3 regions of the Bradyrhizobium sp. S3.7.6 genome follow, and region 2 is predicted to be linked to each of the others. Evidence: predicted binding sites of a transcription regulator. Region 2 holds the regulator's gene; each other region holds the start of a gene.
The links. Region 2 encodes LexA, which represses DNA repair genes until DNA is damaged. Its sites were predicted from a motif close to TGTTCNNNNTGTGTTCNG; they were not measured.

Region 1 (7,704 bases), 980 kb from region 2:
GAATTCGGTATGGCGTATTCCCGGGTAACATGAAGTTATCGTTTCAGGCGGCAAGGTCAATTGGCTGATCGGTGGGTTTTGTGGCGAGCGTGTTCCAACCATCGACCTTGCGCATGCTGATCTGTCCCGAGGCGAGCAGCGCCCAGAACATCATCGCGGCGGTGTCGGCCGACGGCAGTACGGTTTGGGTTTTGATCCGGCGCTTGAACTCCTCGTGCAATCGCTCGATCGCATTGGTCGTGCGTAGGCTGCGCCATTGGCTCGGCGGCAGGCGCGCGAAGGTGAACAAGCGGTCTCCCGCTTCCTCCAGGCTGTCGGCAACGGCACGATGCTTGAGCCGCCATTTGCGGATGAAGGCCTTGCGGCGAACGGTGATCTCCTCAGGCGTCGTCGCATAGATCATGTCGTTGTACTCTGCGGTGATCTCGTCGTGCAGGCGCTCGGGGGCATGGGCCAGCAGGTTTCTGTGTTTGTGAACCGTGCAGCGTTGCACCGGCACGCCGTCCCAGACGACTGCAATGGCCTTGTCGAGCCCTGGTGCGCCGTCGACGATGAGGAATTCGGGACGCCGCAGCCCGCGCTTGATGAGATCGTCCAGCACCGTGCGCCAGGCCTCGGCGCTTTCGCCGCCCATGCTCTTGATCGCGAGCAGAACCTTCTGGCCGTCCGCTCGCACGCCCAGCACAACGAGCAGTGAAATCGAGGTCGCCTTGCGGTCGAGGCGCACCCGAACGACGGTGCCGTCGAGGATCAGGCGCACGATCGGCTCCGCGGCCAGCGAGCGGCTGTTCCAGGCGTCCCAGTCGCCCTTTACCTTGCGCCAGGTCCGGCTCACCGTGTCCTTGCCGACCGTCCCGCCGAACAAGGCCGCCAGCGCGCGACGCACCCGCCTGGTATTGGTGCCGGCGAGATAGCTGCTGGCGATCAGCGCGTCGGCGGCAAGCGTGCGTCGTTGATAGGCCCGCAGCGCCTGGCTCTTCCATTCCGCCGTCCCGCCCTCCGGCGTGGTCAGCCGGGCCCGCGGCACCGCGATCTCGATCGGCCCGAACGTGCCCGTCAGCGAGCGCGTCCGGCTGCCATGACGGTGGGCCTTGACGCAGGCTCCTGCTTCATTGCCGGCCATCTTGCTTCGTTCGTAACGCGGCCGTGCCAGCGCGGTATCGAGTTCGCCGCGGATCAGCTCTTCGATGAACTGACGCGCCCGAGCCCGCACCTCGGTCTCGATCGGATCGAACCAGTTGTCGAAAAGATCAACAGCCATTTCGGTCGCAGGCTGCATGGAATCAGGCTTCGTAGTAAACTTGGTCATGGCGTAGTCTCCAGTCCGACGCTTCAACGCCGGACGATTCGAGGTTGATCACCCCGGAGACTACGCCAACCCTAATTCCTACCAACCCTGCGACGGCACCGACGACAACAATAAAAATCCAAATGAGAAGCAGCCCGGCGAGAATCCGGACGGCAAGTACCATTTCAATCCTGGGAACATGGCCGGGAAGAAGCCCGGGGATCCGGAGCAGACTGCTGAAAACCGTGGCGAGCAGCCGCACGAGGACAAAGAAAAACCCGCCGGTTAGATGCCGGCCACTCGCAGATGCGAAGTAGGGCCACTATAGGACCGCACCGGACGGCGGCTTTATGGCCGGCCACTCACCGAAGAAAAATGGGAATGGATTGTTTATCCCAGGATCGGGCAAGGAGATCGCTTCGCAGGAATGGCTCCCACTAGAGCGGCCTCAAAGGGAGCGCGGGCCTACATCGATGAGAAGCTGGATGGAAAAGAGGCCGCCAACTGAGGCGGCCTCAAATCATCAGGATCAGCCAGACGATTAGGCCAGCGTTCACGGTGCCTACGGTGACAATACCTGTCTGAATAAGTCGCTCGGTCATGGTGTCACCCCCCGATTGAGAGGGAACCCTGCGCTCAATCGGAACGAGCGTCTATGCAGATTGTGCCAGAACCGGGAAATTTCGGTAATATATGACGGCGTGTTCCGCCCGTGAATACACCTTATGGTTGGCCCAGAACAAAACAGGCCACGTGTCATTTCAAACCAGGCCAATGTCGCCGGAAACAGGCCAGTACCAAAATCCGCGAAAGAACATATTGCGAACTTGGAACAAATAGGGTACATTACTTTTATCGCCGGCCCGCCCCGCCAATCGTTTGTCCCTCTAGCGAATCCTCGCCATAAGGAGCACGACCCAATGTCCAACACTGCCCTGCGTATCGTCGAAGGATCTTCCATGGACAAGAGTAAAGCTCTGGCCGCCGCGCTCTCCCAGATCGAGCGCCAGTTCGGCAAGGGCTCGGTGATGAAGCTCGGCAAGAACGACCGGTCGATGGATGTCGAGGCGGTGTCCTCGGGTTCCCTCGGGCTCGACATTGCGCTCGGGATCGGTGGTCTGCCGAAGGGGCGCGTCGTGGAAATCTACGGGCCGGAATCCTCGGGCAAGACCACGCTGGCGCTGCACACGGTGGCGGAAGCGCAGAAGAAGGGCGGAATCTGCGCCTTCATCGACGCCGAGCACGCGCTCGACCCGGTCTATGCGCGCAAGCTGGGCGTCAACATCGACGAGCTCCTGATTTCGCAGCCGGACACGGGCGAGCAGGCGCTGGAGATCTGCGACACACTGGTGCGCTCGGGTGCGGTGGACGTGCTGGTGGTCGATTCGGTCGCGGCTCTGGTGCCGAAGGCCGAGCTCGAGGGCGAGATGGGCGACGCGCTGCCGGGTCTCCAGGCCCGTCTGATGAGCCAGGCGCTGCGCAAGCTGACGGCCTCCATCAACAAATCCAACACCATGGTGATCTTCATCAACCAGATCCGCATGAAGATCGGTGTGATGTACGGCTCGCCGGAAACCACGACCGGCGGCAACGCGCTGAAATTCTATGCCTCCGTCCGTCTCGACATCCGCCGCATCGGCGCGATCAAGGAGCGCGACGAAGTGGTCGGCAACACCACGCGCGTCAAGGTGGTGAAGAACAAGCTGGCGCCGCCCTTCAAGCAGGTCGAATTCGACATCATGTACGGCGAGGGCGTCTCCAAGATGGGCGAGATCCTCGATCTCGGCGTCAAGGCCGGCATCGTCGAAAAGTCCGGCGCCTGGTTCTCCTACGACAGCCAGCGCCTCGGCCAGGGCCGCGAGAACTCGAAAGCGTTTTTGAAGGCCAACCCTGACATCACCGCCAAGATCGAGACCTCGATCCGCCAGAACTCCGGCCTGATTGCCGAGCAGATTCTTGCCGGCACCCCCGAGCGCGACGCCGACGGCGAGGAGCCGGCGGACGAGTAAGACCTAACGCGAAAAATTATCGCGAGGAGCGGGCGCTGAAGACGTTGAGTTGCCGACGTCGTCAGTGCCCGTTTCGTTTTGGGGGCGTTCGCGATGAAACGCGTGATCCTGACCAGTTCGTCCGGCGTGGGTCTCACCTACGCAAATCGTGCCGACATGGTCGTCCCGTTTATCTTTCGCTTCGTTTCGGGGCCACTGCCTACCTCGCATCACCTCGAGCAATACCTGACGGGAGGCTATGTCAGAGGCGATCCAGAGGTGCGTTGGTCCGATCTTGTTGGCCGGTTGCCTCAGACCGGTCTAGCGCACAAGGAGACAGGCCTGATTTGGTTTTGCGAGACCTATGGCGTCGATCTCATCGAGCTGTGGTTCGACCCTGAGCCCAATAGTCAGTTGCAACTGATCTGGATCCTCGATTATTTGCGGTCCCATCCATCGATCACCGATCGTCTGAGATTGCGACGTGTCAATTTCGATCTGCGCGGAGCGGACGGCACAGGGCTTCGCGATCGTATGGTGCGGGAATTGGAGGTCGCGGACTGCGACTTCGAGATCGCCAACATGGCCTGGGAAGCCTACCGGGCGCCAACGCCGGAGCTCTGTTTCGGATTGCTCGGCAGGGATTTCCCCAGGCTGCCCTTCCTGAAGCCTGCGATGGAACAATTGCTGGCAGAACTGCCATCACCAATCACCGGACTAGGTACGACGGAAGCGCGGCTTCTCGACCTGATTGCGCGGGGGCACAACCGTACCAAGGAGCTGTTTCAACCGGACGGTCCGCTGCAAACGCGCGTGTTCGATCAATGGGAATTGGGCCCGCTGCTCGAAGGGCTTGGGTCCGGCCCAATGCCGGTGATCACGGGTCTCGATCCGAAACTCGCGACGCTGGCCCCGCACGATGCGCGAGGCCGCAACGCCGCCTTTCGCCGAAGCCGGCTATCGCTCACCGAATTTGGGGAAGCGGTCCTTGAAGGCCGGGAGGATTTCCGCCGTCAAAACCCGATTCGACGCTGGTGGGGTGGTACGCTTCTCACCAACGAACGGCTTTGGCGGTGGGACCGAAAGAACTGTTCGCTGGTTGCACCCTAGATACGCGTTCGGGGCCGTAGGGTGGGCAAAGGCGCGTAAGCGCCGTGCCCACCATATTCCAACGCGCACAAAGGTGGTGGGCACGCTTCCGCCTTCGCTCTTCGAGCTACGGCGGACAAGTCGCTTTGCCCACCCTACGAAGCTACGATCCCTTACTCCGCCGCTTCCGCGTAATCGCTGACCAGCGGGCACGAGCACACCAGGTTGCGGTCGCCGTAGACGTTGTCGACGCGGCCGACCGGGCACCAATATTTGTCGGTGCGCGAGGTGCCCACGGGGAAGCAGCCCTCGGCGCGGGTGTAGGCGCGATTCCAGGCATCATCCGCGATGTCGTGCACGGTGTGCGGGGCGTGGCGCAAAGGCGAAGCCTCGATCTTGAAGCGGCCGGCCTCGACCTCGGCAATCTCCTTCCGGATCGCGATCATTGCGTCGCAGAAACGATCCAGCTCCGCCTTCGATTCCGATTCGGTCGGCTCGATCATCAGCGTGCCCGGCACCGGGAAGCTCATGGTGGGCGCATGGAAGCCGTAGTCGATCAGGCGTTTTGCGATGTCGTCCACGGTGACGCCCGAGGTCGTCTTCAGCGCGCGCGGGTCGACGATGCACTCATGCGCGACGCGGCCCTTCGCGTTCTTGTAGAGCACCGGGAAGTGCGCATCGAGGCGCGCGGCAATGTAGTTGGCGTTGAGGATCGCGATCTCGGTCGCGCGCTTCAGGCCGTCGCCGCCCATCATCAGAATGTAGATGTAGGAGATGGTGAGGATCGACGCCGAGCCGAACGGCGCGGCCGACACCGGACCGACCGGCGCGTCCCCATTCGTCGCCGGATGACCGGGCAGGAACGGCGCGAGATGCGCCTTCACGCCGATCGGGCCCATGCCGGGGCCGCCGCCGCCATGCGGGATGCAGAAGGTCTTGTGCAGGTTGAGATGGCTGACGTCGGCGCCGTAATCGCCGGGCCGGGACAGGCCGACCTGCGCGTTGAGGTTGGCGCCGTCCAGATACACCTGGCCGCCATGGTCGTGGACGATGTCGCAGATCTCGCGAATGTGCTCCTCGAACACGCCGTGCGTCGAGGGATAGGTGATCATCACCGCGGCGAGATCCTTCGAGTGCTTCTCTGCCTTGGCGCGGAGATCATTGACGTCGACGTCGCCGTTCTTCTCGCAGGCGACCACCACCACGTCCATGCCGACCATCGCGGCCGAAGCCGGGTTGGTGCCGTGGGCGGAGGAGGGGATCAGGCAGATTTTTCGGTGCGTCTCGCCGCGCGCGGCATGATAGCCGCGGATCGCGAGCAGCCCGGCATACTCTCCTTGCGCGCCCGAATTCGGCTGCAGCGAGATCGCGTCATAGCCGGTGATATCGCACAGCCATTTTTCCAACCGCGCGAACAGTGCGTGGTAACCCTTGGCCTGCTCGCGCGGGGCGAACGGGTGCAGGCTGCCGAACTCCGGCCAGGTCAGCGGCATCATCTCGGTGGTTGCGTTCAGCTTCATGGTGCAGGAGCCGAGCGGGATCATGGCGCGGTCGAGCGCGAGGTCGCGATCGCTGAGCTTGCGCATGTAGCGCAGCATCTCGGTTTCCGAGCGATGCGCGTGGAACACGGGATGGGTGAGGAAAGCGGTGGTGCGCTTCAGCGCCTCCGGCAGCGCCTCGCGCGTGGTCGCGTCGATCTCGGCGTAAACAAGCGTGCCGCCGAACGCGCGCCAGACCGCCTCGACGGTCGCCGGCGTCGTGGTCTCGTCGAGCGCGATGCGGAGCGCGGTTTCGCCAACGCCGAGGTTGATCTTCTCGGCGGTAGCGCGCGCGACGATCTCGGCGCGCTTGGAACCTGCATCCACGCTGAGCGTGTCGAAGAAGCTATCCGACTGCGGCGCGAAGCCGAGCTTGCGCAAGCCCGCGGCAAGCACGGCGGCGCGGCGATGCACATTGCGCGCGATTTGCGCAAGCCCCTCGGGGCCGTGATAGACCGCATACATCGAGGCGATCACGGCGAGCAGCACCTGCGCGGTGCAGATGTTGGAGGTCGCCTTCTCGCGGCGGATGTGCTGCTCGCGGGTTTGCAGCGCGAGGCGATAGGCCGGCATCCCGCGCGAGTCCACGGAGAGGCCGACGATGCGGCCGGGCAGCGAGCGCTTCAGCGCATCGTGCACCGCCATATAGGCCGCGTGCGGGCCGCCATAACCCATCGGCACGCCAAAGCGCTGCGCCGAGCCGATCGCGATGTCGGCCCCGAGCTCGCCGGGCGAGGCGAGCAGCGTCAGGGCCAAGAGATCGGCGGCAACGATCGCGAGCGCGCCCTTGGCCTTCAACGTCGCGATCGCGGGCCTGAGGTCACGCACGGCGCCCGAGGAGCCCGGATATTGCAGCAGCGCGCCGAGCACGTCGGCCTTGTCGAGATCGGCGAGGGGATCGCCGACGATCAGGGTCCAGCCCAGCGGCTCGGCGCGGGTGCGCATCACCGCCAGCGTCTGCGGATGCACGTCCTTGTCGACGAAGAAGGCTTTTGCTTCGACCCGTGAGTGCCGCTCCGCGAGCGCCATCGCTTCCGCCGCGGCGGTCGCTTCATCCAGCAGCGAGGCGTTGGCGACATCGAGCCCGGTGAGGTCGCAGATCATGGTCTGGAAGTTGAGCAGCGCCTCCAGCCGGCCCTGGCTGATCTCGGGCTGGTAGGGCGTGTAGGCCGTGTACCAGGCCGGGTTCTCCAAAATGTTGCGCTGGATCACCGCGGGCAAAACCGTGCCGGAATAGCCTTGGCCGATCAGCGAGGTGAAGACCTGGTTCTCGCGCGCGAGCTCGGCCATGTGCGCGATCGCCTCGGTCTCGCTCAAGGGCTTGCCGAGGTCGAGCGGGGCGGTCTGCCGGATCGAGGCCGGCAGCGTCTCCGCCATCAGGGCGTCCACGCTCTTGGCGCCGACGGCCTCCAGCATTGCGGTGACGTCGCGCGCCGACGGGCCGATGTGGCGGCGAACGAAGGTGGCGGCGGTGTCGCCATTGGATTTGCGGTGCGCGGTCATCATGGGTCCTCGCTTTAGATTTCGCTGTCGCCGTCATGCCCCGCGAAGGCGGGGCATCCAGTAAACGCAGGCGTCACGGCTTGAGCCGAGAAGCCGCGGCGTACTGGATCACCCGCCCCAGTGCGCAGTGCGCACAAGGCGGGTGATGACACCGAATATGAGGTCAGAGTTCGCTTCATCTCACGCCGTATGTGCCTTGTAGGCGGCTTCATCCATGAGGCCGCCGAGCTCGCTCTTGTCGGCCATCCTGATCTTGAAGAACCACGCCTTGCCTTGCGCGTCCGAGTTCACCAGCGCC
Region 2 (7,704 bases):
ACGGCGTCGCCGACTACTTCAACGGCCTGCCGCGCTGGCGCCAGCCGAGCGCGGCCTTTTCCGACGTGAATGCGGGACAGGCCGGTCCTGATCTCATCAATATGGGCGCGACCATCACGTTCGACCTCGCCGGCGAGCGGGACGATCTCGTCGTCAAGATGAGCTGGGTCATCATCCGCGAGGACGGCGACTGGAAGATCGTCAATCATCACGCCTCGGCGCGCGCGCCGTTGATCTAGCCGTCGCGCTACTCCGCCTCTGTCGTCATTCCGGGATGGCCCGAAGGGCCAGGTCCGGAATCCATAACCCCGGCCTGTGGTTATGGATTCCGGGCTCGCGCCAAGTGGCGCGCCCCGGAATGGCGATAGCAACGAACGCTGCCCCCGCGCGTTGGGGTGGGTCCAACAAGGAACCCACCATGCAGAACATCGCAGAGCATATGGAAGTCATCGGCGCCGATGGTGTCCACATCGGCACGGTCGACAAGGTCGAGGGCCATCGCATCAAGCTGACCAAGAAGGACAGCGGCGAGGGCAGCCACAAGGGCCACCATCACTTCATCGACAAGGGCCTCGTCGCCGGTGTCGAGGGCAACAAGGTTCGGCTCTCAGCCAAGGCGGACGTCGCCGTGACGATGGAAGAGGAAAAGTAGGGGGACCTTCGCTCCGTTCCTGATTCGTACCGCTATTCGCGCAGCCGCACGTTCCGGTAGCCTCCAGGCCTGTCGCGTATCGTAGGGTGCAGGGAATGGCGGAGCCGGGCCGGCCAGTTCGGTCCCAGGGGATCGCGGGGACTTGGATTGCGGGGACTTGGCCCGTCGGCCGAGCTGCATCCGCGGGCGGCCTCGCGCCGGCTGGGTTCGATGTCTGGACGTCGCTGGCCGGGACCCTGAGCGAATGGGCGCGCGCCGAGGCCGGCGCCGGGCGATTGTTGCCGTGGGTGCCGGTCGCGTTCGGCGGCGGTATCGCACTCTATTTTGCCGTCGATCATGAACCGGTGCTGTGGGTCGTTGCTGCGACGGCCATCGTGCTCATGCTTGGCGCGTTGCTGTTGCGTCGGAGCCGGTTGTTTGCTCCGGCGATCATGATCGCGGCGGTGGCGGCCGGTTTTGCCATGGCGACCTGGAAGACGGCGCGGATCGCGCACACGGTGCTGGCAAAGCCGCTCTATTCCGTCTCGCTGTCGGGCTTCGTCGAGACCCGCGACATCCGTGAGCGCACCGACCGCTTCGTGCTGCGTGTCACCGCGATGGAGGCGCAGCGCAGCGACGTCAAGCTCGAGCGCGTGCGCCTCTCCGTGCGCAAGGGGACTGCGCCCGAGGTCGGCAGCTTCGTGCAGTTGAAGGCGCGGCTGTTGCCGCCGTTGTCGCCGGTGCGCCCCGGCAGCTATGACTTTTCGCGCGACATGTTCTTCCAGGGCATCGGCGCCTCCGGCTTCGTGATGGGTACGATTGCGGCATCGGTGCCGCCGGATGCCGGTGGCTTGCGGCTGCGTTATGCCGCCTTCATGCAGGGTCTGCGCGATGCGATAGACGCGCGCATCCGAGCCACGCTCGAGGGCGACAACCGGGCGATTGCGACCGCGCTGCTCACGGGCCGGCGCGATGCGATTACCACGCCCGTCAACGACGCCATGTTCATCTCGGGGCTCGGACATGTGCTCTCGATCTCCGGCTATCACATGGCGGTCGTCGCCGGCGTGGTCTTCTTCGCGGTGCGCGCGCTGCTGGCGTTGATCCCTGGAATGGCGGCCGGCTTTGCCATCAAGAAATGGTCGGCGGCCGCGGCGCTGGTCGCAGCCGCGTTCTATCTGCTGCTGTCGGGCGCGGAGGTCGCGACGCAACGCTCGTTCTTCATGACGGCGGTGGTGCTGATCGCGGTCATGGTCGATCGCCGTGCCATCACCTTCCGCACGCTGGCGGTGGCCGCGCTGATCGTGCTCGCGGTCGCACCGGAAGCACTTGTGCATCCGAGTTTTCAAATGTCCTTCGCCGCGACGCTCGGACTGGTGGCGCTGGTGCAGATCGGCATGCCGAACCTGTTTGCGTCGCCCGATCATTCCGCGACCGCGCGGATTGCAATGTGGGGCGGGCGCGAAATCGCGATGCTGTTCCTGGCCTCGCTGATTGCGGGGCTCGCGACCACGCCCTATGCCGCCTTCCATTTTCACCGCGTGACGCCGTTCGGCGTGCTCGCCAACCTCGGGGCGATGCCGGTGGTCTCGGCCCTGGTGATGCCCGCGGGCCTGTTGGGCTTGATTGCAGCGCCGTTCGGACTCGATGGTCCGTTCTGGTGGCTGATGGGGATCGGCATCGACTGGATGGTTGCGGTGTCGCGCTGGGTGGCCGCTTTGCCGGGCGCGGTCGGCCGCATCTCGGCTTTCGGCATAGCACCGCTGATCGCGGCAAGCTTGGGAATCATCGTGATGGGCTTGTTGCGCACGCCGTTGCGCTGGGCCGGCGCGGTGGTGTTGTTGGCCGCGATCCTCTGGGGACTGTGCGCGCGCCAGCCCGATATCCTGATCGCCGGTGACGGCCAGAGCGTCGCGGTGCGGGGCAGGGATGGGCACCTGCATCTCATCAGGTCGAGCAAGGACAGTTTTCTTCTGAAGGAATGGCTCGCCGCCGACGCCGATCCGCGCGACGCCGGCAGTGCCTCACTGGCCGCCGGCGTGTCGTGCGACGAAGCCGGCTGCGTGACGCCGCTCGCCGACGGGCGCCTGGTCGCGCTGGCCTTGCGCATCGATTCACTGGCTGACGATTGCAGCCGTGCCGCGCTGGTGGTGACGGCGCGGCCGGCGCCGCCGGATTGCGCGGCGATGGTTGTCGGCCGTCAGCGTCTCGCAAGGCAAGGCGCGCTGGCGCTGACGCGAAGCGGCGACGGTTTTGCGGTTCAGGCGGCGAAGACGAGGGGGACAGACCGTCCGTGGTCGCCGGCGGCGGCCGGCGAGGCGGATTTCAGCGCGAGCCTTGCGCCGCAGGCGGCGGCTCCCCGCAACCGCGACGCGACGCCATCGGAAGCCGACCTGCAGGCCGAGGATTGAGCGGACGGGTTACAGATACCAGGCCAGCACGGCGTCGAGCCTGGCGTTGCCGATCACCGGAAGGACGACCATCTGGCTCAGCCCAGAGGCGCTGGCCTGCAAGGCCGCGACCGAGACGTCACGCGCGAGATCGTCGTTGAGTGCGGGCATGCCGGTGGCCCAGGCCCCGCCGATGCTGCCTTCGCCTTTGGCGATGGATTTCGTCGCATAGAGCGCGGCGAGGTCGGTCTGCGCGCTGCAATCGCCGGCGCGGAAGACCAGCGCCGAACGGGCCTCGTCCGGGACCCAGATCTCGAAGCGTCGCGCAATCGGGGTCGCCTGCGCGGAGAGAAATGTCAGCACCCAGGTCTGATCGGTGCCGGTCCGGTAGGGAACGCCGACGCCGAGATTGATTCCGACCTTGGCGGCGTCCTCCCAGCGCAGAAAACTCCTGGCATCGTGCAGGTCCTTGATGATCAGCGGCAGGCCGGCTTTCCAGATGCGGCCGGGAAGGCCGAAGCCGCGCGGAAATCTGGTGTGGCGGGAGTTGAATTCGAACATGTCGGCGGTGCCGTAATAGCCGTCGACGAGCCCCATCTCGTGGGAGGTTTCGGCATCGTTGTGCCAGAGTTCGATCGCGCCGACATGGGCCTCGTCGTCGCCGCAGAACAGCACCATGACGGCTTGCAGGAATTCGCCTGAAAACACCGGCACCGCCACGCCGCAGGTCAGCCCGGCGGCGATGGCCTGATCGGTCCGCTTGAAATAGGAATCGGTGAATCTAGTGAGGATCACGGGGTGGCCGCCGGCCCAGGCCTTGCCGGGAAGTCCCTCGTCATATCCGAAGTGCAGATCCTCGCTCACGTCCCTAAACGCGGACAACCCTTCGCCGTAGAGGCCGCCGCCGAATTCCAGCCGCATGCGCGTGCGGTCAGGCACCCAGAGTTCAACGACGCGAATGAAGGTCTTCATCGAACGTGCCCGCCGTCTCAAGCCGCACCAAGCATCGGCCATTTGGCTGCGGAACGGACGTTCAAAATTCAGGCAGGACAGCGCAAACTTCGTGCGGTGGGAGACGCCACGGCTTGGTCCGCCCGATGGAGTTTCGCGGGACACAAACGACACCATCTCGCCGGCCTCGGCCGGCGATGGCGATTTCAATCCTGGCCCGACCTGTCGGCCGGGAATGGCTGCATCAGCCGATCGGCAGGCGGGTGATGGTTGTCCGGCTGTCGGTGATGGTCTGCGGCTTGTGCTCGCGCTCGCCGAGCGGCTGGGTCACCGGTAGCTGCAGCACGGTCGCACGCTGGCCTTCGACCAGCTGCGTCACCAGCACGGATTTGCCGTCGGGGAATTCGATCGCATCATGATGGCGATCGGGAATGTGCGGATCGATCTTGCCGAACTTGCCGACGCGCGAATTGACGGTGCGCGTCCAGATCCAGCGATTGTCGTAGCGGACGTTGTCGGCGAAGGCGAGCTCCGTCCCCGGGAGCAGGCAGACCGCGACGGTCGGATCGGCCGCGGAGGCAAAGCCGCGCGTCGAGGTGCCGCGGAAGGTTGTCGTGACGATCGTCTCGCCGACTTCGGCGGGACGCGACGCGACGGCATGCAGGCTGTAGTCACACATCGGGTGCTCCTCATGCAGGGATAGCGACCCACGTCTCTTAATCGAGGCGCAGGCCTCTATCAGAGTGGAAATACCAAACGTTCTGCCGGGTTGTAGGCAAATCTACGGCTCGCCGCCGCAGGCCGCAATCACATTAACTTTCCCGAATCCACCAGGAACAAAGCCCGCCCCTTTGCATTCTGCAGGCGCGTGTCAGCGCCCCGCAGGCGCCGACCAGCCGGAATACTGCCAGCCCGGCCGCGACGGTTGGTCGACGGCGTCGAGGGCCTTGCGGACTTGCTCGCTAACGGCGGTGTCCTTGCGGACATGGGGCCGCGATTGCGCGGCTAAGGTTTGTACGTCCAAGGCTTGCGACGCTGATGCTGCGATCAGCGGCGCCACAGCAATTGTGCTCAGAACGATCCGGCGCATGACTTCTCCTCGAACCTGAAGGCCGCGAAGCAGAGCTGCTTCGTGCGGCGTGCCGAGGATTTACCGCTGGAGGAGGGGCCGGATAATCTGCGCGAAACCAGAAAGACTATCCAGCGGAAGCGGACAATCGTCCGCTCCAATCTCGGATCGGCGATGCCGATCCAAAGCGCGCGGGGCGCCAAATAACCGATACCGGCACGTCCGGTATCAATACTTCCGGTACAGCCCGATCAGCTTGCCCTGGATCTTCACCCGGTTGGGCGGCAGAATGCGGACCTCATAGGCCGCATTGGCGGGCTCGAGCGCGATCGAGGCGCCGCGGCGGCGGAAGCGCTTGAGCGTCGCCTCCTCGTCGTCGATCAGCGCCACCACGATATCGCCGGTATCGGCGCTCTCGTTGCGCTGGATCAGCGCCATGTCGCCGTCGAGAATGCCGGCCTCGACCATGGAATCGCCGCGCACTTCGAGCGCGTAATGTTCGCCCGAGCCGAGCATGTCAGGCGGTACGCTGATGGTGTGGCTGCGGGTCTGCAAGGCCTCGATCGGCGTACCGGCCGCGATGCGGCCCATCACGGGGACCGCGACGGGGCGCTCGCCCTCGTCCGCCGGCGGGCTCGAAGTCGTGCGGATCTTGCCGAGATTGCCTTCGATGACGCTCGGCGTGAAGCCGCGGCGGCTGCCGGCAGCGGCCTGAAGCTCGGGCAGCTTGATCACCTCGATGGCGCGGGCCCGGTTGGGCAGGCGCCGGATGAAGCCGCGCTCCTCGAGCGCAGTGATCAGGCGATGGATGCCCGATTTCGAGCGCAGGTCGAGCGCGTCCTTCATCTCATCGAAGGAGGGCGGCACGCCGCTTTCCTTCAGCCGTTCGCTGATGAACCGCAGGAGCTCGTATTGTTTGCGCGTTAACATCTCGACCAAAATCCCCCGGTTGATGTCGTTCGATTCCGAGACGCTGAATTCAGCAGTAAGCCGCTACATTCCCGAAACAAATCATGAACGGACACTATATGTTCGATACATGTTCCGCAACTGCTTAATTTACCGTGAACGCGACAAAGTTCGCGGAACGCACGCGAACGAAGCGCTCAGACGGGCAGCCGCAAGACCTCGCAAGGCGTGCCGGCTTCGGCCTTCGACGCGAATGGCGCGCGCACGAGAAGTGCCTGTGCCGCAGCGAGATTCGCAAGCAGCGAGGAATCCTGGTGATTGACCGGAAGGGCGACGAGCGTGCCGTCATCGCGCAGCTCGAGGCGTGCGCGCAGGTAATCCTCGCGCTGGTCGTTGGCGCCGACATCGCGGCCGAGCACCGCGCGTTCGCGGCGGTGATGAATCATCGAACGGCCCGAAAGCGCGCGAATCAACGGCACCATGAACAGGAAGCCGCAAACGTAGGATGACACGGGATTGCCGGGCAGGCCGATCACGCGCATCGCGCCGAGCCGCCCGTTCATCATCGGCTTGCCCGGCCGCATCGCGATCTTCCAGAACGCCATCGAGATACCTTCGTCCCTCAGCGCCTGCTGGACCAGATCGTGGTCCCCGACCGACGCGCCGCCGGTCGTGATCAGGATGTCGGCGCCGCTCTCCCGCGCGCGGCCGATGCCGGCCGTGGTGGCCTCCAGCGTATCGGCGGCAACGCCGAGGTCGATGGTATCGGCGCCCTCGCTGCGGGCGAGCGCGTGCAGGGCGTAGCCGTTGGAATAGACGATCTGGCCGTGGCCCGGCGTCGTACCCGGCATCACCAGCTCGTCGCCGGTCGCGAGGATCGCGACCTTCGGGCGTCGCCGGACTGGCAATTGCGGGTAATTCATGCCGGCGGCGAGCGCGAGGTCGCGCTCGGTGAGCCGGGCTCCCTTGCGCAGCAGCACGTCGCCTTCCGAGAAGTCGACGCCGGCGGGGCGGATGTGCCGCCCCGTTACGGCGGCTTCCTTGATGGTGATGCGCTTGCCGTCCGCGATCGTGTCCTCCTGGATCACGACCGCATCAGCGCCATCGGGAACGACACCGCCGGTGAAGATACGCACGGCCTCGCCGGCGCCGATCGATCCCGCAAACGGGCGGCCCGCCGCGACCTCGCCGATCAGGGTGAGCTGGGATTCGATCTTCGCCGCATCGACCGCGCGCACCGCATAGCCGTCCATTGCCGACATCGCCTGCGGCGGCTGCGTGCGCCGCGCGGCGACGTCGCGCGCGAGCACGCGGTGGAAGGCTGCGTCGAGCGCGATCATCTCTTCAGGCAGCGGCTCTGCGCCCGCCAGCACCGCAGCGAGCGCGTCGGAAACCGGCATCAGGGCCACGGGTGAAAACTCCTGCTGGGCCCGTTCGGGCAAATCGGCGGCGAGAGTTCTAGCCGAGTGCAGGCGCAGAGGCAAAACAGTGGCCGCGCAGGATGATTTATCCTGCGTCATCCGCTCTGCGATGAAGGGTGAGCATCAAGTCCGCCGCGGCATGATCCAGAAGGCGAGACAGACCGGTACGAGGATGGCCATGGCGAGGACGAGAAAGACGAGAGCCACGGCCAGCATCGGTCAGCCCCCCGGCTGCTTGTACGGACTGACGTCCGGCGCTGCGGGGCCCTGATCCCTGTCAGGCAGCGGGTCGGCCTGGGATTTCAGGTCGGCGGCCTTGCTGATCAGCTTGGC
Region 3 (7,704 bases), 3.8 Mb from region 2:
TAGTTGTTGCCCTCAGCGGGCAGCTCACGCGGCGATCGTGGCCCACCGCCTCATGTTGAAGGCGATTGAGGCGAGCAGAACTTGCCCGGTCGCCTTGATCAGACCGACGTAGCGGATGCAGGTCAGCCGCATGCGGCGTTTGAGAGTAGCGAAGGTGGTCTCGACCTGGGCTCGGCGGCGCGCGATGAGGAGGTTGTAGCGTTTGAGCCTCGGCGGCAACTCCGGGTGATGCCGGTTGGGCCGACGAGCAATGCGGGGTTTCTTGCCCTCCGCCTTCAGCCGGGCCCGTCGGGCATGGGTGTCGTAAGCCGCATCGGCCCACACCGCAGCTTCATCGCCGCGGATCAAAGCGTCCGCCGGTGTCGTGTCGTTGATGTTGGCCGGTGTGGTCAGTACCGTGCGGATCAAGCCGGATCCTTCGTCGACACCGACATGGGCCTTGTAACCGAACGTCGTGCCGCTCTTGCCTTGCCGCTTGGTGAAGCGGGCGTCGGGATCGTTTGAGGGGCGATCCTCCTTCGGAGGAGCCGACACCGCCTGGATCAAGGTCGCATCCAGCATCGTGCCGCGCTTGAGGATGACGCCGGCATTCTCAAGCTGACGATCCAGCTCACCAAACAGCTTCTCCAGCAGGCCTTGTTCGACAAGCTGGTTCCGAAAGCGGTTCAGGACCGTATGGTCGGGCGTCGCATCCTCAAGGCTCAAACCGACGAAGCGCTTGAACGACAACCGGTCGCCCAGCGCTTCCTCGAGTTCGCGCTCCGAAAGACCATACAGCGACTGCAACAGCACAGCACGAAACAGCACCAGCACCGGATAGCCTGGTCGACCGGGGCTCCCTTCATCCCGCAAATGGCCGATCAGCTTCTCGAACCGGTACCACTTGACCAGGCCAGCCAGCCGATCCAGCGCCGCATTGGCGCCGGCCCCCTTCGGCATCAGCGCTTCCACAAAGCTCGGCTGTCCCGTCCGCTTGACCGCCATCGCTACCCTCCAAGGCTTTGCCCTAGGGAATCACAATTGACGAATTACGCAACAGGCCCCTTGTGGGAGAAGGTGGCGCGAAGCGCCGGATGAGGGGTTGTTTCCGCGAATTCAGAAGTAAGAGAGTCACGCGCGGAGACCCCTCACCCGTCTCGCCGCTACGCGGCGAGCCACCCTCTCCCACAAGGGGAGAGGGAAGACAAACCTACTTCGGCAACAGCGCCTTCAGCTTGTCCATGTCGCGCACGTTCATCTTGAAGCCGCCGGGCATCACGATGTCACCGGGCTTCTGGTCGGGCTTGCAGGCCCCCAGCCACTTGGCTTCGAGCTGCATCGTGGTGTCGCGGCCTGCTGCGCCGGCGGCGCCGCCTTGCGCGTGCGACGAGGTCTTCACCGTATAGGCCGAGTTGAAATCGCCGGTGATCTCGGCATGCGAGGTCGTGCTGATGCCGGCGACGTTGCACTCGGAATCGCTGACATAGCCGGTCGCGGTCTTCTTGATGTCCTGCTTGGCGCAGATCTGCTTGGCCATCGGGGAGACGTTGTTGTTCATCTCCTTGTCGACGGTCTCGTCGGTGCAGTGCTGCATGGTCATCTCGGGCATGGGCGTGCCGGTCCTGACCATCTTCATTTCCCAGAGACCGGCCTTGCGCACCGGCAGATCGTCGGCGCTGGCGCTGCCTGCCGACACCACAAGACAAAGGGCCGAGCCGAGCAAAGCGAGCTTGCGCGTCATGTGGAAGCTCCCGACGTTCCGAAAGCGCCTCAGTACAGCGTGCGGATCGGCTGTTGGGCAGCGCCATAGGGCACCCAACGGCAGGAGAACGAGATGTAGCCGCCCTCAAAGGCCTGCACCGCGAGGAATTTCACGACCTTGCCGTAGCGCGCGCAGTGATCGACCGCGACCTGCCGCGCATCCGCCTGGGTCGCCAGCGAATAAGCGATGATGCCGCCGGTGTCGTTGCCCTTGAACGGAGGCACCGGAAGGAGATCGGCGCGTGCCGACTGGCTGGCCATCATACCCAGGGCAAGAAAGCCCGCGGCCGCAATGATTCGCATTCCCGTCACTCCAATTGGTTGGCGCCAGTTTACGGTGCCGGGAGGTCCATGAAAAGAACTGATGCCCCGCCGGCTGCGAGGTTGGGGTCAACTCTTGGCCAAGTGTTGCCGCGCTGCACTTGACCTGCCCCGGCCTTCGCGGCACCGTCCATCCTTCGCAAGACCCAGCTGTCCGGATTGCCCATGCGCGCCCTCCCCCTGAAATCGCTCCGCTTTGCCACCTTGCTTGGCCTCATGTTCGGAGCGCTGTCGCTCGGTGAGGCCAGGGCCGCCAATCCGCTGGAGCTGAACTTCTGGCTGAACGGGCCGCGCTATGACGGCGCCGTCGTCGATTGCGAGAGGGCGCTGCCGACCATCGCCACCCAGTTCTGGGAGAAGGAAAGCTCGTTCTGGAATTCCTCGTTGAAGATCACCGGCTTCGCCGCCGTTCACGAGATCGCGTTCCGGCCCTGGCAGTCCGACAACATTCCGCGCCGCTATTGCACCGGCGACGCCATGCTCAATGACGGCAAGGTGCGCAAGGTGCATTTCTCGATCATCGAGGATGGCGGCTTCTCCGGCTACGGCAATGGTGTGGAATGGTGCGTGGTCGGGCTTGACCGCAACTGGGCCTACAATCCGTCCTGCCGCGCCGCCAGGCCCTGAGCCTCGATCGAAAGGCCTGAATCGGACTGATCAGGCGCCTGACGGGCCGGCCCGAATTTTGTTCTTGAAATGTTCTTGTTGCCTGTTAGGCTGATTGCACAGTCTAGTTGAGGGGCGTCGCCATGTTTCATTTTAGATTGCGTTCGTTCACCCGTCTCGTGATCTCACTGACCCTCCCCCTGGTTCTGGCCGCCGGGCTGGTCGCGCTGCCGGGCGGCGCGAAGGCCCAGGACAAACGGCAGAACGCGCCCGGCGAATTCGACTTCTATATGCTGTCGCTGTCATGGTCGCCCTCGTTCTGCGAGGAGGCGTCCGAGCGCAACCGCGGCGGCGGCGGCGGCGGCGGCGGTGGTCGCTCGCAGATGCAGTGCAGCGGGCGGCCCTACGCGTTCGTGGTGCACGGGCTGTGGCCGCAATATGAGAATGGCTTCCCTGAATATTGCCAGCGGCCGTCGCCACGCCTGAACCGCAACATCGTCTCTTCGATGCTCGATTTGATGCCGGCGCCGGGGCTGATCTTCAACGAGTGGGACAAGCACGGCACCTGCTCCGGGCTCGACAGCCGCAATTATTTCGAGACGATCCGAAAGGCGCGCGCCGCGATCAAGATCCCGGCGGAATATCTCGAACTGTCGCAGGCCAAGACCGTGGCGCCGGGCGAGGTGGAGGAAGCCTTCATCAAGGCCAATGCGGGCCTGAGCAACGCGGCCATCTCGGTCACCTGCAATCGGACCCGGCTCTCCGAGGTCCGCATCTGCCTCAGCAAGGACCTGCAATTCCGGGCCTGCGAGGAGATCGAGCGCCGCGCCTGCCGCCGCGACCAGGTGACGATGCCGCCGATCAGAGGTGGCTAGTCCAAGTGTTTGTGCCCCGGACGCAGCGCCGGTTCGGCGGTGCGCTGCAGATTCGGGGCCCATGCCGGCACAGGCGCGCATCCCGCTTTGCTCAAGCCGTGACGTAGCGTAGTCCTGTCTCATGAACTACCGTCACGCCTTCCACGCCGGAAACTTCGCCGATGTCATCAAGCACATCGTGCTCGCGCGCATCATTACTTACCTCCAGGACAAGCCGGGGGCATTCCGTGTCATCGACACCCATGCCGGCGCTGGCCTCTACGATCTCGAAAGCGACGAGGCGCGCCGTAGCGGCGAATGGCTGACCGGCATCGCGCGGCTGATGCAGGCGCGCCTGTCGAACGACGCCGTGGCGCTGGCCAAGCCCTATCTCGACATCGTTCGCGCCTACAATCCGAAGGGCGAGCTCAAGGCCTATCCGGGTTCGCCGCTGATCACGCGCGGCCTGCTGCGGCCGCAGGACCGCCTCGTTGCCTGCGAGCTCGAGCCGAAGGCGCGCAAGGCGCTGATCGGTGTGCTGCGCCGCGACGAACAGGCGCGCGTGGTCGATCTCGACGGCTGGGTCGCGCTGCCGGCCTTCGTGCCACCGAAGGAACGGCGCGGGCTCGTGCTGATCGACCCGCCGTTCGAGGCGAAAGACGAGTTCGAAAAGCTCGGCGACGCCTTCGCGGCGGCTTTCACCAAATGGCCGACCGGTATCTATGTAATCTGGTATCCGGCCAAGAGCCGGCGCGCCACCGACACGCTGGTGCAATCAGTGGCGCGGCTCGCAGCCGCAGCAAAACCGCCAGGAAAATGTCTGCGTCTCGAATTCAGTGTCGCGCCGCAGCTTGATGGCGCCGCCCTCACCTCCGCCGGATTGTTGATCGTCAATCCGCCGTACACGCTGCATGGCGAGCTCAAGACGATCCTGCCCGAGCTGGAGATACCGCTCGGACAGGGCGGAGCTGCCAGATTCCGATTAGAGGTGCCGAGACCGTAACACCCCGGCATTCTTGGGAAAAAGATGCAGGAGCGGTAGTCAATCTGCAGAGAACCGTATTATGCTGTTTCCGTGACTGGCTTTACGTTCCGCTTCCGCGAATGGTTGCGGCGGAGTGAAGGCCTAAGAAAGATCCGATCGGACCGAAAGAAAGGTCCGCCCAAGGATGGCCAGCTCCCGGGCTTCGTAAGGCCCGGTCATGTCGTGACGTGAGTCTGCGTCGCGACGGAGGAGCAATGAGGGGGAGTTTCCCGATGGCCATGACGGGAACGGTCAAGTTTTTTAACGGCGAGCGCGGCTACGGTTTCATCAAGCCCGACGACGGCGGGCGCGACGTCTTCGTGCACATTACTGCTGTGGAGCGGGCGGGACTGAAAGATCTCGCCGAAGGACAGCGCATTACTTTTGAAGTCGAGCCGGACAAGAAGGGGAAGGGACCAAAGGCAGTCAATTTGGTCATCGTCTCCTAGAGCGTTTTCGAGCGAACACCTGGCGAAAAAAATCCCGGCCGCGAGCGGCCGGGAGGCTGTTGTCCGGTATTTTCTTCTTCAACTATCAGAAGTGATAGTTCACGCCTGCGCGCACAACGCTGGCGCTATAGCCGTTTGACACGCCGGTAATTGCGAACTGGCTCGTCGACAGATCGATGTAGAGATATTCGAGCTTGGCGCTCCAGTTCGGCGCGAAGCCGACTTCCGCGCCGGCACCGATGGTCCAGCCTGCGGTGGTGTGCGACTCCGTCCAGCCGAATGTCTGCGCGCGCAGTTCGCCGAAGGCGAGGCCGGCGGTGCCGTAGAACAGCACGTTGCTGAAGGCATAGCCCGCACGGCCGCGCAGCGTGCCGAACCAGGGGTTGGAGAACTTCCACGGCGCGAAGGTGTCATCAGCGCCCGCGGCCTGGATATCGCCCTCGACGCCGAACACCCATGGACCGTTCTGGAAATTGTAGCCGGCCTGTACACCGCCGACGAAACCGGAGGGCTTGACGGGCGAGTTACTCACCGAGCCCCACTCATAGCCGAGATTGGCACCGAGATACGGACCGGCCCAACTATAGGCATTGAGCGGCTGATTGACGGTGTAGGGCGCACCCTGCCCGTAATTGAGATCGGCGGCCTCTGCCGAAGCTGTCCAGCCGGCTGCAACCAACACGGCTGCGCCTACAACGAACCCCCTCATCGGTACTCTCCAACGCAACGGCCGCCCCCCGCGATGCCTGCGCCGCCGCGCAAGGCAAAATCGCATGGTTACGGAACCTCCTCTTTTTCGCGTAAGATTTATCGAGAGTTTTAAGTTAAAGGCCTGTTAAGCCGGGTTACCACGCTCTTAACAGGCTTAAGCAAGTGTTACCCGGAACCGCGCCGCCATCCTGTGTGTGCCGCAAGGCTGGAACTTCAAATCGGCACCCCCAGCGCTTAAATTCGCATCATGGCTCACGATTCCACCGACAATCCGGACGACGCACGCGCGCGCAAATCTCCGCGCGGCACGACGGCCGACGCCCCGCCGGAGAGCCTGGCGCCGCCGGACCTCGATCCCGCCACCACCGCTGGCGAGGACGAGGACGACGCGCTGCTGCCTGACATCCTGGAGGAGAGCGGCGCGGTCGGCGAAGAGCCGCTGGCGACCGGCCATGAAGCGATCGAGCGCGCGGTCCGCCTCGCGCCCACCTCGCCGGGCGTCTATCGCATGCTCAGCGCCAATGCCGACGTGCTCTATGTCGGCAAGGCCAAGAACGTCAAAAAGCGCCTGTCGAACTATGCGCGCCAGAGCGCGCCGCAACCGGCGCGCATCCTGCGCATGATCGCAGCCACGGTGACCGTGGAGATCGTCTCGACCAACACCGAGACCGAAGCGCTGCTGCTGGAAGCCAATCTCATCAAGCAGCTCCGGCCGCGCTTCAACGTGCAGCTGCGCGACGACAAGTCGTTTCCCTACATCCTGATCACCGGCGACCATTGGGCGCCGCAGATCCTCAAGCATCGTGGTGCGCAGTCGCGGCCCGGCCGCTATTTCGGCCCGTTCGCTTCCGCCGGTGCGGTCAACCGCACCATCACCGCCTTGCAGCGCGCGTTCCTGATCCGCTCCTGCACCGATTCCTTCTTCGAGAGCCGCTCGCGGCCCTGCCTGCTCTACCAGATCCGTCGCTGCGCCGGCCCCTGTACCCGCGAGATCGATTTCCCCGGCTATACGACGCTGGTGCGCGAGGCGACAGACTTCCTCTCCGGCAAGAGCCAAGCGGTGAAGCAGGAGCTTGCCGGCGAGATGGAGAAGGCCTCCGGCGAGCTCGAATTCGAGACCGCGGCACTCTACCGCGACCGCCTCGCCGCGCTGTCGGCGATCCAGTCGCAGCAGGGCATCAATCCGCGCACGGTGGAAGAAGCCGACGTGTTCGCCATCCACCAGGAGGGCGGCTTCTCCTGCGTCGAAGTGTTCTTCTTCCGCACCGGACAGAACTGGGGCAACCGCGCCTATTTCCCGCGCGCAGAGAAGACCTATACGCCGGAGGAAGTGCTGGGGTCCTTCCTCGCCCAGTTCTACGACGACAAGCCGCCGCCGAAGAACATCCTGCTCTCGCACGAGATCGAGGAAAGCGAGCTGCTCGCCAATGCGCTGTCGATCAAGGCCGGCCACAAGATCGAGGTCACGGCGCCCAAGCGCGGCGAGAAGAAGGAGCTGGTCGCCCACGCGCTGACCAATGCGCGCGAGGCGTTGGGCCGCAAGCTCGCGGACACCGCGACACAGAGCCGCCTGCTCGACGCCATGGCCACGACGCTGAGCCTGCCGCATTCGCCCAAGCGCATCGAGGTCTACGACAACAGCCACATCCAGGGCACCAATGCGGTCGGCGCCATGATCGTCGCCGGGCCCGATGGTTTCGTGAAGAACCAGTACCGCAAGTTCAACATCAAGTCGGAAGGGCTCACGCCGGGCGACGATTATGGCATGATGAAAGAGGTGCTGGAGCGCCGCTTCAAGCGCCTGATCAATCCGCCCGAGGACGCCGCCGGCAAGGCCAAGGACGACGACTTCCCGCAATGGCCCGACCTCGTGATCATCGACGGCGGTCGCGGCCAGCTCAACGCCGTCCGGGAGATCTTTACGAATCTCGGCCTGACCCAGGTGTCGCTGATGTCGGTCGCCAAGGGACCGGACCGGGATGCCGGCCGCGAAACCCTG

Region 1: recA (recombinase RecA) is a predicted target of LexA. The motif match lies at 2,099-2,116, and genes of this name have one in related genera.
Region 3: ACVJ5M_RS41385 (ribonuclease T2) is a predicted target of LexA. The motif match lies at 2,748-2,765, and genes of this name have one in related genera.

Annotation. Positions count from the first base shown of each region.
Region 1 is NZ_JBSSEQ010000001.1:3,782,389-3,790,092, forward strand. Features, by position in the region: gene ACVJ5M_RS17815 (IS256 family transposase) at 44-1,279, opposite strand; gene recA (recombinase RecA) at 2,209-3,297, shown strand; gene ACVJ5M_RS17825 (hypothetical protein) at 3,391-4,386, shown strand; gene gcvP (aminomethyl-transferring glycine dehydrogenase) at 4,539-7,406, opposite strand; gene gcvH (glycine cleavage system protein GcvH) at 7,587-7,704, opposite strand, start outside.
Region 2 is NZ_JBSSEQ010000001.1:4,760,095-4,767,798, forward strand. Features, by position in the region: gene ACVJ5M_RS23005 (nuclear transport factor 2 family protein) at 1-239, shown strand, start outside; gene ACVJ5M_RS23010 (DUF2171 domain-containing protein) at 419-652, shown strand; gene ACVJ5M_RS23015 (ComEC/Rec2 family competence protein) at 748-3,042, shown strand; gene ACVJ5M_RS23020 (GAF domain-containing protein) at 3,052-3,993, opposite strand; gene ACVJ5M_RS23025 (hypothetical protein) at 4,217-4,651, opposite strand; gene ACVJ5M_RS23030 (hypothetical protein) at 4,844-5,062, opposite strand; gene lexA (transcriptional repressor LexA) at 5,270-5,971, opposite strand; gene ACVJ5M_RS23040 (molybdopterin molybdotransferase MoeA) at 6,148-7,359, opposite strand; gene ACVJ5M_RS23045 (hypothetical protein) at 7,591-7,704, opposite strand, start outside.
Region 3 is NZ_JBSSEQ010000001.1:8,570,813-8,578,516, forward strand. Features, by position in the region: gene ACVJ5M_RS41365 (IS5 family transposase) at 25-984, opposite strand; gene ACVJ5M_RS41370 (DUF3617 domain-containing protein) at 1,190-1,720, opposite strand; gene ACVJ5M_RS41375 (hypothetical protein) at 1,750-2,043, opposite strand; gene ACVJ5M_RS41380 (hypothetical protein) at 2,227-2,688, shown strand; gene ACVJ5M_RS41385 (ribonuclease T2) at 2,811-3,542, shown strand; gene ACVJ5M_RS41390 (23S rRNA (adenine(2030)-N(6))-methyltransferase RlmJ) at 3,664-4,524, shown strand; gene ACVJ5M_RS41395 (cold-shock protein) at 4,779-4,994, shown strand; gene ACVJ5M_RS41400 (outer membrane protein) at 5,080-5,703, opposite strand; gene uvrC (excinuclease ABC subunit UvrC) at 5,953-7,704, shown strand, end outside.